2 regions of the Paenibacillus sp. FSL P2-0136 genome follow, and region 2 is predicted to be linked to the other one. Evidence: a T-box and tRNA genes for the amino acid it is inferred to sense, from the RefSeq annotation. Region 2 holds a T-box; the other holds one or more tRNA genes.
The links. A T-box is a leader RNA that pairs with one kind of tRNA and senses whether it is charged. The one in region 2 lies ahead of pheS (phenylalanine--tRNA ligase subunit alpha), so its partner is inferred to be a tRNA-Phe.

Region 1 (7,284 bases), 3.2 Mb from region 2:
TACCTCGCGATTGGACTCGCTTTTTTACCTATCCTATAAATTCCGATCCAGGCTAACATTAATACGATCTGAGCCAGAACGACCAGCCACAATACTTCTGTGAAACCTCCTATGAGGCAAAATATAGTGTTAACCAGCGGGAACCCTACGAAAGTAAACATGATCGGAAAATCTTTTTTGGGAGTGATTGAATAGTTAGCCTTCCGGTCCCAGAACTTTGTGAAAGCTAATGCTAAAACTCCGATTGTAATGACAGAAAGTGCAATCAACATCACCCATTGCATATTAGATTCTCTGGCGAAGAACGGCCCCATATAATTAAAGAAGTTGGATAAAGGTGAGAACATACAAGCCAATGACGCAATTGCCGCCAGAAACGGATAGATGTAACCAACGGTTTTACTGTAGCCTTTCTTTTTATGCCACCATTCCCCAATTAGAATAAAGACGGTCCAATATCCCGCGATATAAATCCATCCTGTAAAATTCATCACGGGTTCCCCATAAATTTGAGGTTCACCGGCCAGCGGATAATAAGTCCATCTTGCAATGGTTCCATCCATGGTCTCAAAAATCTGTTTAACGGCCACCGGGTCGAGTGAAAAGTCAAACACCATCGCACTTAATCCCGTAATAAACGGTTTCGTCCAGGACGGTATATTTACAGACTTTAGCACACGCAAGGTGGAATAAATAATCAGGAACTCAATAATAGGGACAGTAATTGGTATGTTAAACAACATTAAAATACTGCGCCCATAGGCGTAGAACCCTTCCCCAAGCGATGAAGCAGTAATTTCAAAAACGGCGGCGTAAAAGAACACAAAACCTATAAATTGCAGTAAAACCGTTTTGGGATGTGTTTCCTTATCAAGGATATAGAACACCATTAGGACAGCAGCAATTAAGACAAGAATGTCTTGAATAACCCATACAGGCACTACAGTTATACTACCCATTTTCTTCCTCCAATTAATTTAATTTGAATCGAATGTTTAAATAAATTATAATATCATCATGTTAGTTAAACAACAGGCTGTTCGTTTGAATAATGTTAGTTATTATACAATTCATATTAGATTTGTTCATTTACTATTTTATTATTTTAAATTAGGAGGATACGATGTCAGACAAAAAAACAGATCACCGGGTGAGATATACAAAAATGGTTATCAAAGAAAGCTTGTTGAAGCTGCTGACAGAGCGGTCTATCAATAAAGTTACCGTGACCGACATTTGCAGTGAAGCAAATATTAACCGCAACACCTTTTATTCACACTATGCGAATCAGTTTGAGCTGCTTTCAACGATCGAAAATGAACTTTACGAAGAAATTAAGCAGCTTGGGATTCGTTCTGCAAGCCCCCAAAAGCTGTCTTATGAATTATGTAAGTATATAAAAGCGAATAAAACGATATGTGAGGTTCTGTTCTCCGAGCATGGCGATAAAGAATTATTAGAAAGAATTCTTTATATCAGTCACGATTTAACGATTGAGCGATGGAAGCAGGAATTAAAATATTTTGATCCGCAATTATTTGAGTCCTGGTATACGTTCACCGCTCATGGCAGTATAGCCATTATTAAAAAATGGGTGAGCAGTGGCCTGAAGGAAAGCCCGGGTAAGGTTGCAGCTTTTATTGATAAAGCGACCGAGGCAGTATCCAAGGCTTTTTATTCCGAGGAATTATAAATCATTAAAAATGAAGCGGTCCCTCTTTTTTGCGGGCCGCTTCTCTGCTCTTTTGCCAACATTCATTTTCATTCTGACTGATCCGGTTGATCTTTTGCTGCTTGTATAAGTGCGGCCTCTTTCGCTGAAAGCTCATTTATCTATTAGGCTGGAAGGGCCATTCATGGCTGTAGACATCGGATATCTTTTCCAGCACTTGCTTATCATATTATGTGAATTTCAATTCACGACTGAGGTTGTCCGCCGCATGGACTGCGCCTTGTTAGTGCCGGGTCAAGATATGCTTGAAATCCGGCTGATGTACCATCGCATCATAAATATAGAGCACATTTCCGCCAGGATAACCGAGTACGCACTCTACGCCTTCCTGCAGCAAGCCGCGCAAAAGCACCTCCGAACCGGTGATATATTCCCCTGCTGGCATGGTTGTTTCATTCGTCATTCCTAATTGCTGTTCCATGGGGCAGCCTCCTTTGCAAAATAAAACCCCTTTCCTCCTGAGCAAACTGACAGCGGTCAGCTCGTACAGGGACGGAAGGGGATTGTTTCGCGGTACCACCCAGGTTTACTGCAATCTCGCTTTCTGCTAGTAGCATAGACTCGTTTTTTTCAAATCGAATGAATACCTTTATGCTCAGTTGAGAGGTACGTTAGCGATAGAAGTCAACCATATCTCCAAACAACCGTTTAATAAATTCAAGCTCGCTTTCGTTATATTTCCCCAAAAATTCGTACATTCTTTGCTTTTCCTTCGCATGAAGCTCATCATGAGCAGCAAATAGCTTTTTGCCGACAGACGTTAGCCGAAAATACACTTCCTTTTTGTTGTCGTTGAGCTGGGCTTTTCGAACCCAACCTGCCTTTAGTAATTTATTTGCGATCTTGGAGGTATTTCCTTTGCTTAAATTTATTCTCTCCGCGATGGAAGTGAGATTGATCGGCTCCTGCTCACCGATGCACGCAATGATGTGCAGTTCCGTCATATTCAAGCTGAATTCCGATTCAATATGTTTCCGGATATCCTCCAGGTATGTGGCAGTTATTCGGGTTTCATATTGCTCTTTTTGCTCAAGAAACTGAACGAAAAATTTATGAATGGCGGTTTTGTTCTTATTGGCAGTATCCATGATTATACTGGCTCCTAAACTTGTTTTTATTATTATATCATAAATTGTTCTCTGTGAAACAAATGTTAATACACTTATTTATATTAGGGTTGACAGGACAAATAGCAACAAAGTAAACTAATATTGTTTCATATGAAACAAAAGTAGAATATAATTTTCATCACACTTGTTTTAACAGGCAGTAAAAAAGGTTCCAACGAAACAATAATTGATGAAGGAGGTTTACTGGAAATACTTGACCACTTTTCAAGAGAAGATTTATAAATATGGGAATGGAGCCTACCTGCCTATGGAAATTGTGAATCCGAAGATATTGACGGACAAGGTTACATCTGTAATTTCTCATGTCGTGGTAACTACTGCCTCAAAACTGGCTTTCATCTCAGGTCAGGTTTCTGTAGATGAATCAGGAGCATTGATCGGTTCAGGGGACTATTACGCGCAAGCGATTCAAGTGTTCACCAATCTTAAGTATGCATTGGAAGCCGTGCAAGCGGATCCCTTGTGCATTGCAAAAATGAATATTTTTGTCGTTAACCACAGCCCGGATTTGATTTCGATTATTTTTGACGCCGGATTTCATGTGTTTGGCCCTAACTGGCCGAAGACAGCAAGTACCTATATAGGCGTTCAAGCACTAGCCGATCCTGAATGGCTTATCGAAATAGACGCTATCGTGATCTTCCCATAATGTATAAGAAAAGAGGTTATTGATATGAAATATGAAGTCATCCTGATCGGTGGCGGTCCTGTCGGCATGATGTTGGCTGGAGAATTGTCCTTAGCGGGTGTAAAGGTATGCGTCATTGAGCGACTAAAGGAGACAACCCCATATTCACGTGCGCTTACCGTACATCCACGCACGCTTGAAATATTAGATATGCGTGGAGTGAAATCACAATTAATCAAGCAAGGCCGCTTACTTTCGAGAGGACATTTCGCCGGATTAGATACTCCTTTGGATTTCTCGGTGTTGGATTCTTCTTCCAATCATACCCTCTTTTTACCGCAGAGTGAGACGGAGAAGGTGCTGGAGGACTGGACTCTTAGTCTTGGCGCGGAGGTCTTGAGAGAGGTTGAGGCTCTGTCTGTGCATCAGGATGAGAATGGGGTCAACGTTAAGATCGCGGGACCGCATGGAGAAACAACGTTAAGATCAGCTTATGTGGTAGGTACGGATGGAGCCAGAAGCTTGGTTCGCAAACACGCAAATATATCCTTTGAAGGTACAGATGCGACCTTCACGGCTATTCTGGGGGATGCCGTTCTATCTGATTTGGCTCCTATGAGTGTCATATCCCGAATTACAGAACAAGGATTGGTCAGCATCATTCCAATACATGATCATATTTATCGAGTCTTGATGATCGATATGGAGAGACGTAACGTCTCCAAGGATGAGAGCGTTACATTGGAAGAGTTTCGTTCATCGCTCATCCGTACGACCGGAAGCGACCTGGGATTGAACGATGTGAAATGGATGTCCCGATTTGGAAATGCTACACGGCAAGCGGGACGCTATCGGAATGGTCGATTGTTCTTGGCGGGAGATTCGGCGCACATTCATTTTCCCGCTGGTGGACAGGGAATGAACGTCGGCTTACAAGAAGCGATGAACCTAGGCTGGAAGCTTGCAGGAGCAATCAAAGGCTGGGCTCCAGACTGGCTATTAGACAGTTATCATGCCGAACGTTTTCCATGGAATACGGCCTTGCTCCGGAATACCGAGGTCCAAACCCTGCTTCTGGACGTGACGCCTCTCATCACGGAACTGCGAAGCATGCTGGCTAATCTGATTCAAATACCGGAGGCTAATTATCAAATCGCTGCACAAATTTCCGCCCTGGACGTACATTATGCACCCGACGCCGAAGCGCGTTCCCATCCTTTAAACGGGAAACGTTTCAAAGATCTAAGCTTAAAGCTGAAAGACGGGCAATTAATTAACTCCTATCCACTCCTGCACAAAGGTACTTTTCTTCTGTTGCATTTCCATTCTAATGAACAGAATAGCGGTCAATGGGAAACGTATAGCAACCTTCAAGTTGTACATGCCTCTTTAGCTGAGGCTGAGGCGGATTGGAACGACGTCCACACGGCGCTTATTCGGCCGGATGGACATATTGCCTGGGCGATTTCTCTATCCGATCCAAATCCAATTCAAACCATAAAAGAAGGAATCATTCGCTGGTGCGGAGACATTACCGTGTAGTAATTCGGGATAAACTAAAATCACGCAGTGTTGTCTTGCTAGGATCGAAGCCAAGGAACTCCGGTGGCGCTGGTTATCCTTGACCGGCCGGCGGAGCTGGCGACTGGAGGAACTTTTGCGGTAGGGAAATGATCCAGAAAAATAAGAACAGCCCATTAGATGAAAAATCTAATGGGCTGTTCTTACTAAAAATAATACCGGCGAGAGGACTCGAACCTCCACGGTTTCCCACTCGATTTTGAGTCGAGCGCGTCTGCCATTCCGCCACGCCGGCGTACACATATATAAATTCCAGAAAAAAATAATGGAGGTGCCACCCAGATTTGAACTGGGGATAAAGCTTTTGCAGAGCTTTGCCTTACCACTTGGCTATGGCACCACATGAAATGGAGCGGACGACGGGAATCGAACCCGCGACCCTCGCCTTGGCAAGGCGATGCTCTACCGCTGAGCCACGTCCGCATATAATGGCTGGGGATATAGGAATCGAACCTATGAATGACGGAGTCAAAGTCCGTTGCCTTACCGCTTGGCTAATCCCCAATATATTTTTTAAAAGAAAATGGGGCGACCGATGGGTCTCGAACCCACGAATGCCGGAACCACAATCCGGTGCGTTAACCCCTTCGCCACGGTCGCCATGTGAAGCTTTTAAGTTGTATTGCTATGTAATTCTTATAAAAGAAATGGGGCGACCGATGGGTCTCGAACCCACGAATGCCGGAACCACAATCCGGTGCGTTAACCCCTTCGCCACGGTCGCCATATGATTCTTTTATATGAAATTACTTGGCAGGGGCAGCAGGAATTGAACCCACACCAACGGTTTTGGAGACCGTTGTTCTACCTTTAAACTATGCCCCTAAAAAATGGTGGAGGCTGATGGATTCGAACCACCGAACACGTACGTGAGCAGATTTACAGTCTGATGCGTTTGGCCACTTCGCTAAGCCTCCACGGTATGGTGCCGGCGAGAGGACTTGAACCCCCAACCTACTGATTACAAGTCAGTTGCTCTACCAATTGAGCTACACCGGCATATTAAGTTGTGTATGGTGGCGCGGGAGGGAATCGAACCCCCGACACAAGGATTTTCAGTCCTTTGCTCTACCGACTGAGCTACCGAGCCATAAAAGTAATTTTGTAAAGATGGCGGAACCGACGGGATTCGAACCCGCGATCTCCTGCGTGACAGGCAGGCATGTTAGGCCAACTACACCACGGTTCCAAATTGGTTGCGGGGGCAGGATTTGAACCTGCGGCCTTCGGGTTATGAGCCCGACGAGCTACCGGGCTGCTCCACCCCGCGTCATTGAACAAAATCTATTCGGTTAAGATAGATGGTGGAGGCTGAGGGGTTCGAACCCCCGACCCTCTGCTTGTAAGGCAGATGCTCTCCCAGCTGAGCTAAGCCTCCATGTATCAGTTCCAAAAAAATGGTGACTCGTATGGGATTCGAACCCATGTTACCTCCGTGAAAGGGAGGTGTCTTAACCCCTTGACCAACGAGCCATGCTGTGTAAAAAGTATTGCTACGGAGAGAGAGGGATACTCTTCACTTCGTTACGAGATTGCGAAGCAGTGCTAACGATGCCTATGCTCCAACGAACCACTGAGGGTTCTCATCCCTATCAAAGAAGTATTGCTACGGAGAGAGAGGGATTCGAACCCTCGAGACGCTTGTGGCGCCTACACGATTTCCAATCGTGCTCCTTCGGCCAAACTCGGACACCTCTCCATATGGCTCCCCGAACAGGACTCGAACCTGTGACAACTCGATTAACAGTCGAGTGCTCTACCAACTGAGCTATCAGGGAATATACATATCAGGCTTGATCGCCTGAAAACTGAATCCGAAACGAATCTGCGTGTTAGAAATTTGGATAAGCCCTCGACCGATTAGTATTGGTCAGCTCCATGCATTGCTGCACTTCCACCTCCAACCTATCTACCTCGTCGTCTTCAAGGGGTCTTACTAATTGGGAAATCTCATCTTGAGGGGGGCTTCACGCTTAGATGCTTTCAGCGCTTATCCCGTCCGTACGTAGCTACTCAGCCATGCTCCTGGCGGAACAACTGATGCACCAGCGGTACGTCCATCCCGGTCCTCTCGTACTAAGGACAGCTCCTCTCAAATTTCCTGCGCCCACGACAGATAGGGACCGAACTGTCTCACGACGTTCTGAACCCAGCTCGCGTACCGCTTTAATGGGCGAACAGCCCAACCCTTGGGACCTACTTCAGCCCCAGGA
Region 2 (7,284 bases):
GAGGGCACCACCTTCCGATCCTCTACAAGATCCCCATCCTGAATCCGGATCACCCGTTTGGCCTGCTCGGCAATCTCCAGGTCATGCGTGATCAGAATAATGGTATGCCCTTGTACGTTAAGCTCCTTAATCATCTCCAGAACCTCCTTGCCTGTCTTGGAGTCCAGCGCTCCGGTTGGCTCATCGGCAAGCAAAATCGGGGGGGTTCCGGCAAGGGCGCGGGCAATAGCCACACGCTGCTGCTGGCCTCCGGACAGCTCGGAGGGACGGTGATTCATTCTGCTCGCAAGGCCTACCCGGACCAGGGCATTACGGGCAATTTCTCTACGCTCCCTGTGGGACATTCCACGATAGATCAAGGGCAGCTCCACATTCTCTACCGCTGATAACTTCGGCAATAGATTAAAGTTTTGAAATATAAAGCCAATCTTTTCGTTGCGGATCTGGGCCAGCCTGTTGTCAGACAGCTTGCGGATCTCCTGGCCGTCCAGGAAATAATCGCCTTCATTGGCGACATCGAGGCAGCCCAGCATGTTCATCAGGGTGGACTTGCCTGACCCTGACGGACCGATGATCGCAACGAATTCACCGTGATTAATGCTGAAGCTCAGGCTCTTCAGAACCGTCATCGATTCTCCGGCCATCGTGTAGCTGTGCTGCATCTTCTCAACCCGGATCAGCGGCTCTGGTGCGGTCATCGTCCGCCACCGCCTCCGCCGAAGCCTCCGCCGCTGCCACCGCCGCCGAAGCCTCCGCCCCCGCCGGGAAAGCCACCGCTCCCGCCGGTCATTCCTCCGCCGCTGAAGCCGCCGCCCATACCACCCATACCGCCTTGCTGCGGGGAGGTGGCATTGCCTGAGGAGATCACGGTCGGGAGGATTACTTCATCCCCTTCACTTAAGCCGCTGACGATTTCGATGCTGCTCTCATTGTGGATACCAACCTCTACAGCTATCCGTTTCATGCCTGAGGCGAAACCGGCTGCCCCTTTGCTTCCGGCTGCTCTGCCGGGGAACTCCGCACCAGCAGGGAACTCTCCAGACGGAAATTCACCGCCCTGAAATTCTCTGCCGCCGCGGACGCCTGTGCCTCGGGTCCCCGCTTCACTACCGGAGGGTTCACCGTCCGCTGCAGCGCCAGCAGGGGGCTTGGAGTCAGCAGCATCTCTGTCTGTTGTGTTAGCTTGCTCATCCCCGGTTCCCGGCACATTGACAAAGGATTTCCCGTTTATCTTCGTTACAGCTTCGATGGGAACGGTCAGAATATCCTTTTTCTCTTCGATCGTAACCGCCACCTCCGCAGACATGCCGATAAGCACACCCTCCGAGTTATTTAATCCTACAGTGACATTGAACAGGGAGACGCCATTAGAGGAGGTCCCTTCTTTGGCGATATCTATAACTTTACCGGTAAAAGATTTGTCCTCAAGGGCATCCAGTGTAATGGTAGAGGCTTGATTCAGCTTGATTTTGGGGATGTCCAGCTCGTCTACCTGCACGGTTACGCTTAGATTCACGTAGTCGGTCATGGTGAACAGCTCTGTACCATTCTGGGCCTGTTCACCGTCCGTAATATTCACGGCAGTGATCGTTCCATCGATCGGAGCGGTCAGCGGATCAGGCGGAGCCATATCTTCATGGATGGCAGCAATGGATTCCTGCCCGTCCACGATATCGCTATTGGCTTTATCGATGGCTTTTTTTGCCGATTCCAGCTCTTCCTCTGTCGCGTTATTCATAGCCAGCGTCTTGTAGCTCTCCTGTTTATTCTCAAGCTCCGTCTTGAGATTCTCCAGTGACTTTGTCGCTTCCTTCAGCTTATCGTCCAGATCGCCCGCAACAAATGTGATCAGCACAGCACCTTTTTTAACAACATCGCCTTTCTTAACCATGACCGTATCGACCTTCCCGGCTTCTTTGGTACGGATGCTCTCGCTGTTGATCGCCGATACTGCACCTGAACCCGAGACACCCACCAGGATATCCCCCTTACTGGCAACTGCCGTATTCAGCGGAGCGGCATTGATCTGCCGGTTCTGATCCGGCCAGAGCTTATAGCCCGCAATCCCTGCAATAGCAACGAGGACTATCGCTGAAGCGATAATGATGATCTTCTTCTTATTCATTGTGCAGCTCCTTCGGGGGAAGAGGTGGTTGCTTTGGCGGTAACCTCAAGGGAATAGGCCTGGCTGGCGAGCTCTGTCCGTACTCCCTGGAATTCATCGTAGAATTTAAGGGCGTAGGTGCCGGAGCTCAGATTTTTGAACAGGGCGCTGGTAAGGGTCGTAGAATAAGAGTTGTTGATTCCCAGTGTCAAGTCGGTTCCCAGCGTCAGTGCTTTCTCGTGAGATTGTCCATAAGGATCGATAACCTGAAGGATGAGCTTATGCTGGTAAGCACCTGTCTGGTAGGTAGTATCCTGATTGAGATTGTAATTGAACGTCACAGCAATGCTGCTTGCGCCCTTGGTGAGTTCCCCTGTAGAGCTGGTAACTGCCAGTGTATAAGGGAAAAGTGGAACAGAAGCCAGATTGGTCAGAGGCGTAACCTCTGCCGGTGTCAGTGTCAGCGCTGCCGTATTGACGTATCCCGTCACAGCCGTTCCTGCGGCAGTCAGCTTGCCATCCGCAATCGACTGGCTGATATACAGCTCAAGACCTGTGGTGTCCAGGGTGGCCGGGACTTTCGCCCAGAAGGTAACCAGTGTTTTGCCCCCAGGGCTGGTCGACAGCTCGGACTGGTTGGCAGTTGCTTCAAAATATTGCCCGTCAGCAGTCCTGAACTGTGCATATAGACGGGCCAGATCTGCCTGCCGGACTTCATCGCTGTTCATTTCCACTTCGCTGTACACCAGGTTCGAGCCGGTTCCTGTATACAGGAGGGTGGAGCGCTCCTTCACGGTGGCTTTTTTGCCGGTGGCGGTGATCTTGAAGGCTTCCCCTGCAGCCACCGGAGCTACACTCTTAACGGTGCTGTCGCTTGTGCTGAGAGTGAGGAACTGCGACACCTCTGTACCCTTGGTCTCCTGGAGGATGAGCTTGATTTGTCTGACCTCCAGGGTATATGGAATATGGCCTTGAACCGTGATCTGAGTGCTGGCACCCGGGGCAAGCACCGAAGAGCTGTTGTCCGTATAAGTCTGCGAAGAGGAACTGAGATCCTTCTGATCTACCAGGAGTACGCCGGTAAGAGCAGGTAAGGTAATGGATTTGGACGTTGCATTGCGTATCGTTAGTACAGCCTGTACGAGATCCTCGCTGCCCCAAGGCAGACGCAGCAGCGAGTCCAGAGTGACAGCGAAGGTGCCATAGGTATTGGTTACGCTGGTCTCAGAGGCGAGATGAATCTGTCTCTCAGGCGTATAAGGGATGCGGAAATAGGCCACAGGCAGCGTTACTTTATCCGCGCTGGCTGCGGGAGCGATCATTCGCAGCTCCAGCGAATTCTGAGCCAGCTCCAGCGGAACACTGGCGCTCAGCTCAATCAGCTTTTCTTCCAGCGGCTTCAGGGTCAGGCCGCTCAAGGCAGTGGCCGTCACCGGGAAGCTATAGCCTTCCGCCGACTTGACGTTAAGCTCATAAGCAGGCAAAGTAACGGCTGTGCTGCCGGTATTCTTCACCCGGAGCTGATAGCTCCAGACACCATTCCCGTTATCCGCATGCACACTTGCCTTCAGCAGCTGCAAGTCCACCAGATTGCTGTCGATGGAGACCTTTTTGGTATAGCCCGCTGCTACAGTGAAATCTGCATTTACTGCAGCCGGAAGTGCGTAGGAAGAGACAGGCAGGTACAGCTTGAGTCCTTCATCCAGCTTGGCAATCTGCAGTGTCATCTTGCTGAGATTCATGTAGGAGGGGATCTCGGTCATATAATAGAGCGTCTTCTTCTCCTGAGGCTGAAGCTTGAATTCGGAGCTGCTGTCATCCAGCGTAAGCGTGAAGACAGAGCCGCCCGAGGATTTCAGGTACAAGGTATAGCCCGGATCTGTAAGCACTTTGGTACCCAGATTGGTTAGGCTAAGCCCGACCTTGGCATAGACTTTGCTGTTATATTTGTAGATTTGCACGGATTCGGCTTTGGTGCCGGCAGTAATGCCGCCGAGTTCAACCTTTCGGGTCTCCCCTGTAAGTGAGGACAGAGAATAATTGGAAGGAATCGTGAACGTGCCTATACGCTGTTCATAATTAGCGGCGCTGAAATTCCAGCCGTAGATGTTGATTTTGAGTCCTTTGACTGAGGCGGCGGTTCCAATATTCGCATAGTATGTAAGACTGGTGCTTTGTTTAGCAGGGATTTTCTTGACCGCACTGTCTGCGCTGACCGGAATTCCCTTAATGATGCTGCCGCCCGCAGTTACAATTTTGGAGAAATAGTCCGCCAGATTGACGCTGCTGCCGGCAGTGTTGGTATAGGTAAGCGTGTAGGTGAGAATATTACCGCCGGTTTGGCTCTGAATCCCTACATGGCTCAGCTTCACCTGAAGCGCGGTACCGAGCTTGAGCGCACTTAGACCGTTAAGTGTGGAGACTTCCGTGACCGCGCTTGCTGCTGTGGCAGCCGTTGAACCGGATGAAGCGGCATAGGCCGCGGTTCCCGGGCTTCCTGCGGTTTGACTTGCGGCAATTGTGCTGAGCAGCAGCAGAACAAATGCTTTTTTTCGTGTAAGCATGTAATTTCCTCCTTGTGTGATCTCTTAAGGGAAAATATCAACATTGACTGAATGTCCGCTGAAAAAAAAGCCGTCAAACCGCGCTGAAGCTTAAAGGGAGCTTAAAAAAAGATAAAAAATAAGCGGAATTTGTGCGGCTTGTCAAACTGGCTGTTTTTGCATATAATAGATGGGCATATCTTCCCAAGTGAGGATCGAAGTGCAGAGGTTATAATCCGCATACATGCAATGATGGAGAAGAGTACGCAGTGCCTGGCTTACAGGGAGGAAGCGCCGCAGATTGAGAGCGTTTCTAAGAGAGCAGAGCTGCCGAAGTTCACTCCGGAGCAGTTCCCTGAATGTGCTTGAAGAGCACTAGTAGGGGGGACCGGCCGCAGACCGTTATTTCTGTATAAAGTGAGACAGGTCTTTGCCGCACCGAAAGAGGGAATAGTGCTCTTAAGGGAAGCGTACGGCCGTCTAACAAGGGTGGTACCACGGTCTTTTCGTCCCTTTACCGGGAGGAAAGGCCTTTTTTTGTTGAACAATACGAGATTTGAGGGGGCAGTACAAGCCATGAAAGACAAATTGGAAGCACTGAAGGCTGAGGCGCTGACGAAGCTGCAGGCGGTAAACGATCCGCAGATTCTGAATGACCTGCGCGTCAAATACCTTGGCAAAAAAGGCGAGCTGACAGAGGTTCTGCGCGGTATGGGCGGATTAAGCGCGGAGGAGCGTCCGGTGATCGGCCAGGTGGCCAATCTGGTGCGCAGCGCCATTGAAGAGGTGATCAGCGCCAAGCAGGAGCTGTTCCAGCAGCAGGAGACAGAGAGCCGCCTGAATGCGGAGAAGGTCGATGTAACCCTGCCGGGCCGCGGCCTGCCGCAGGGCGGGATTCATCCGCTGAGCCGGGTGCTCCAGGAGATCGAAGATATCTTCATCGGCATGGGCTTCCGGATCGCTGAAGGGCCGGAGGTGGAGACGGACTATTACAACTTCGAGGCGCTGAACCTGCCGAAGAACCATCCGGCCCGGGACATGCAGGATTCCTTCTATATCACGGATGATATTCTGATGCGTACCCAGACCTCGCCGGTACAGGTGCGTACCATGCAGGCGGCGAACGGGGAGTCTCCGGTCAAAATCATCTGTCCCGGCAAAGTCTTCCGCCGCGACGATGACGATGCGACCCACTCCTTCCAGTTCCATCAGATTGAAGGCCTGGTCATCGGCCGCAATATCCGCATGAGCGACCTGAAGGGTACCCTGCAGCAGTTCACCAAGGAGATGTTCGGCCCCGCAGCCGGCATCCGCCTGCGCCCAAGCTTCTTCCCGTTCACGGAGCCGAGTGTTGAAGTCGATGTGAACTGCTTCAAATGCGGCGGCAGCGGCTGCCGTCTCTGCAAGCAGAGCGGCTGGCTGGAGATTCTCGGCGCCGGTATGGTGCACCCGAATGTGCTGCGGATGGGCGGATACGATCCGGAAGTTTACAGCGGATTCGCGTTCGGCATGGGTGCGGAACGGATCGCGATGCTGAAATACGGCATCGATGACATCCGCTACTTCTACACGAATGATATGGGCTTTGTGAAGCAGTTCAAGGGTATTTAGGGATTTGGCGGGTGTGCGCGGGGGCGTTGGACGATTGCATGAAAAGGTAATGAGGTGCTGGTTTACTTTGAATCAAAGACTGTAATAGAAGGGCCGGAGGGGAATTTTGGAACTGTAGGAGCGCTAGCGTCCGCCTTTGTATTTGAATTTCTACCGCGTGAAGCGGTTCTGATCAGGAAATTCAAATACAACAGCGGCCGGAAGTCCAAATATTCTCTGTATCAACACTGCAATGCAGAATTTTCTTGCGCGAAGTTGACGTGGGCTTGTTTATATCCGCTTCCGCTCCCCAGCACAACCGGCATGGAGATCAATACATCTGAAACAAAAAGGAAGTGTGCGATTATGAAAGTATCAACCGCCTGGCTGGCCGATTATATATCGCTGGAAGGAGTGACCGCTGATCAACTGGCGGACAAAATCACCACCGCCGGCATTGAGATTGACGGAGTAGAACGCCGTAACAAAGGGATCTCCGGGATTGTGACCGGCTACGTGAAATCCAAGGAGAAGCACCCGGACGCCGATAAGCTGAATATCTGTATCGTCGATGCCGGGCAGGGCGAGGATCTGCAGATCGTCTGCGGAGCGAAGAATGTCGCAGCGGGCCAGAAGGTTCCGGTCGCGCTGGTAGGTGCCAAGCTGCCGGGCCTGGAGATCAAAAAAGCCAAGCTGCGCGGCGTGCTGTCGCAGGGGATGATCTGCTCGGCCAAAGAGCTGGGCCTGAACGACAAGCTGCTGCCCAAAGAGCTGCAGGAGGGCATTCTCGTGCTGCCGGAGCAGACCGAGGTGGGCCAGGATATTCTCAAGGTGCTCGGACTGAATGACGAAATCCTTGATTTCGACCTGACGCCGAACCGTTCCGACTGCTTGAGCATGATCGGTGCCGCTTATGAGGTAAGCGCGGTACTGGGCCGTGAGCTGAAGCTGGCTGATCCGGCGGCAGAGCTTGTAGAAACGGGCGGGAAGGCTGCGGACTCCATCACGGTTACGATTGAGGATGAGGCATTCTGCAGCCATTATGCC

Region 1: it encodes a tRNA-Phe, which carries the amino acid that the T-box ahead of pheS (phenylalanine--tRNA ligase subunit alpha) is inferred to sense. The anticodon was not compared.

The regions. Positions count from the first base shown of each region.
Region 1 covers NZ_CP150244.1:6,140,843-6,148,126, forward strand. Annotated here, with positions in the region: gene NYE26_RS26030 (carotenoid biosynthesis protein) at 1-959, opposite strand, end outside; gene NYE26_RS26035 (TetR/AcrR family transcriptional regulator C-terminal domain-containing protein) at 1,124-1,693, shown strand; partial or broken gene NYE26_RS26040 (thiamine pyrophosphate-binding protein) at 1,959-2,153, opposite strand; gene NYE26_RS26045 (MarR family transcriptional regulator) at 2,344-2,820, opposite strand; gene NYE26_RS26050 (RidA family protein) at 3,056-3,511, shown strand; gene NYE26_RS26055 (monooxygenase) at 3,536-5,032, shown strand; tRNA gene NYE26_RS26060 (tRNA-Leu) at 5,228-5,306, opposite strand; tRNA gene NYE26_RS26065 (tRNA-Cys) at 5,338-5,411, opposite strand; tRNA gene NYE26_RS26070 (tRNA-Gly) at 5,420-5,494, opposite strand; tRNA gene NYE26_RS26075 (tRNA-Gln) at 5,501-5,575, opposite strand; tRNA gene NYE26_RS26080 (tRNA-His) at 5,596-5,671, opposite strand; tRNA gene NYE26_RS26085 (tRNA-His) at 5,720-5,795, opposite strand; tRNA gene NYE26_RS26090 (tRNA-Trp) at 5,823-5,896, opposite strand; tRNA gene NYE26_RS26095 (tRNA-Tyr) at 5,903-5,988, opposite strand; tRNA gene NYE26_RS26100 (tRNA-Thr) at 5,995-6,070, opposite strand; tRNA gene NYE26_RS26105 (tRNA-Phe) at 6,086-6,161, opposite strand; tRNA gene NYE26_RS26110 (tRNA-Asp) at 6,183-6,260, opposite strand; tRNA gene NYE26_RS26115 (tRNA-Met) at 6,265-6,341, opposite strand; tRNA gene NYE26_RS26120 (tRNA-Val) at 6,374-6,449, opposite strand; tRNA gene NYE26_RS26125 (tRNA-Glu) at 6,470-6,544, opposite strand; tRNA gene NYE26_RS26130 (tRNA-Ser) at 6,681-6,770, opposite strand; tRNA gene NYE26_RS26135 (tRNA-Asn) at 6,774-6,849, opposite strand; rRNA gene NYE26_RS26140 (23S ribosomal RNA) at 6,912-7,284, opposite strand, start outside.
Region 2 covers NZ_CP150244.1:1,701,724-1,709,007, forward strand. Annotated here, with positions in the region: gene NYE26_RS07055 (ABC transporter ATP-binding protein) at 1-698, opposite strand, end outside; gene NYE26_RS07060 (efflux RND transporter periplasmic adaptor subunit) at 695-2,125, opposite strand; gene NYE26_RS07065 (hypothetical protein) at 2,122-4,668, opposite strand; T-box leader at 4,888-5,164, shown strand; gene pheS (phenylalanine--tRNA ligase subunit alpha) at 5,224-6,258, shown strand; gene pheT (phenylalanine--tRNA ligase subunit beta) at 6,604-7,284, shown strand, end outside.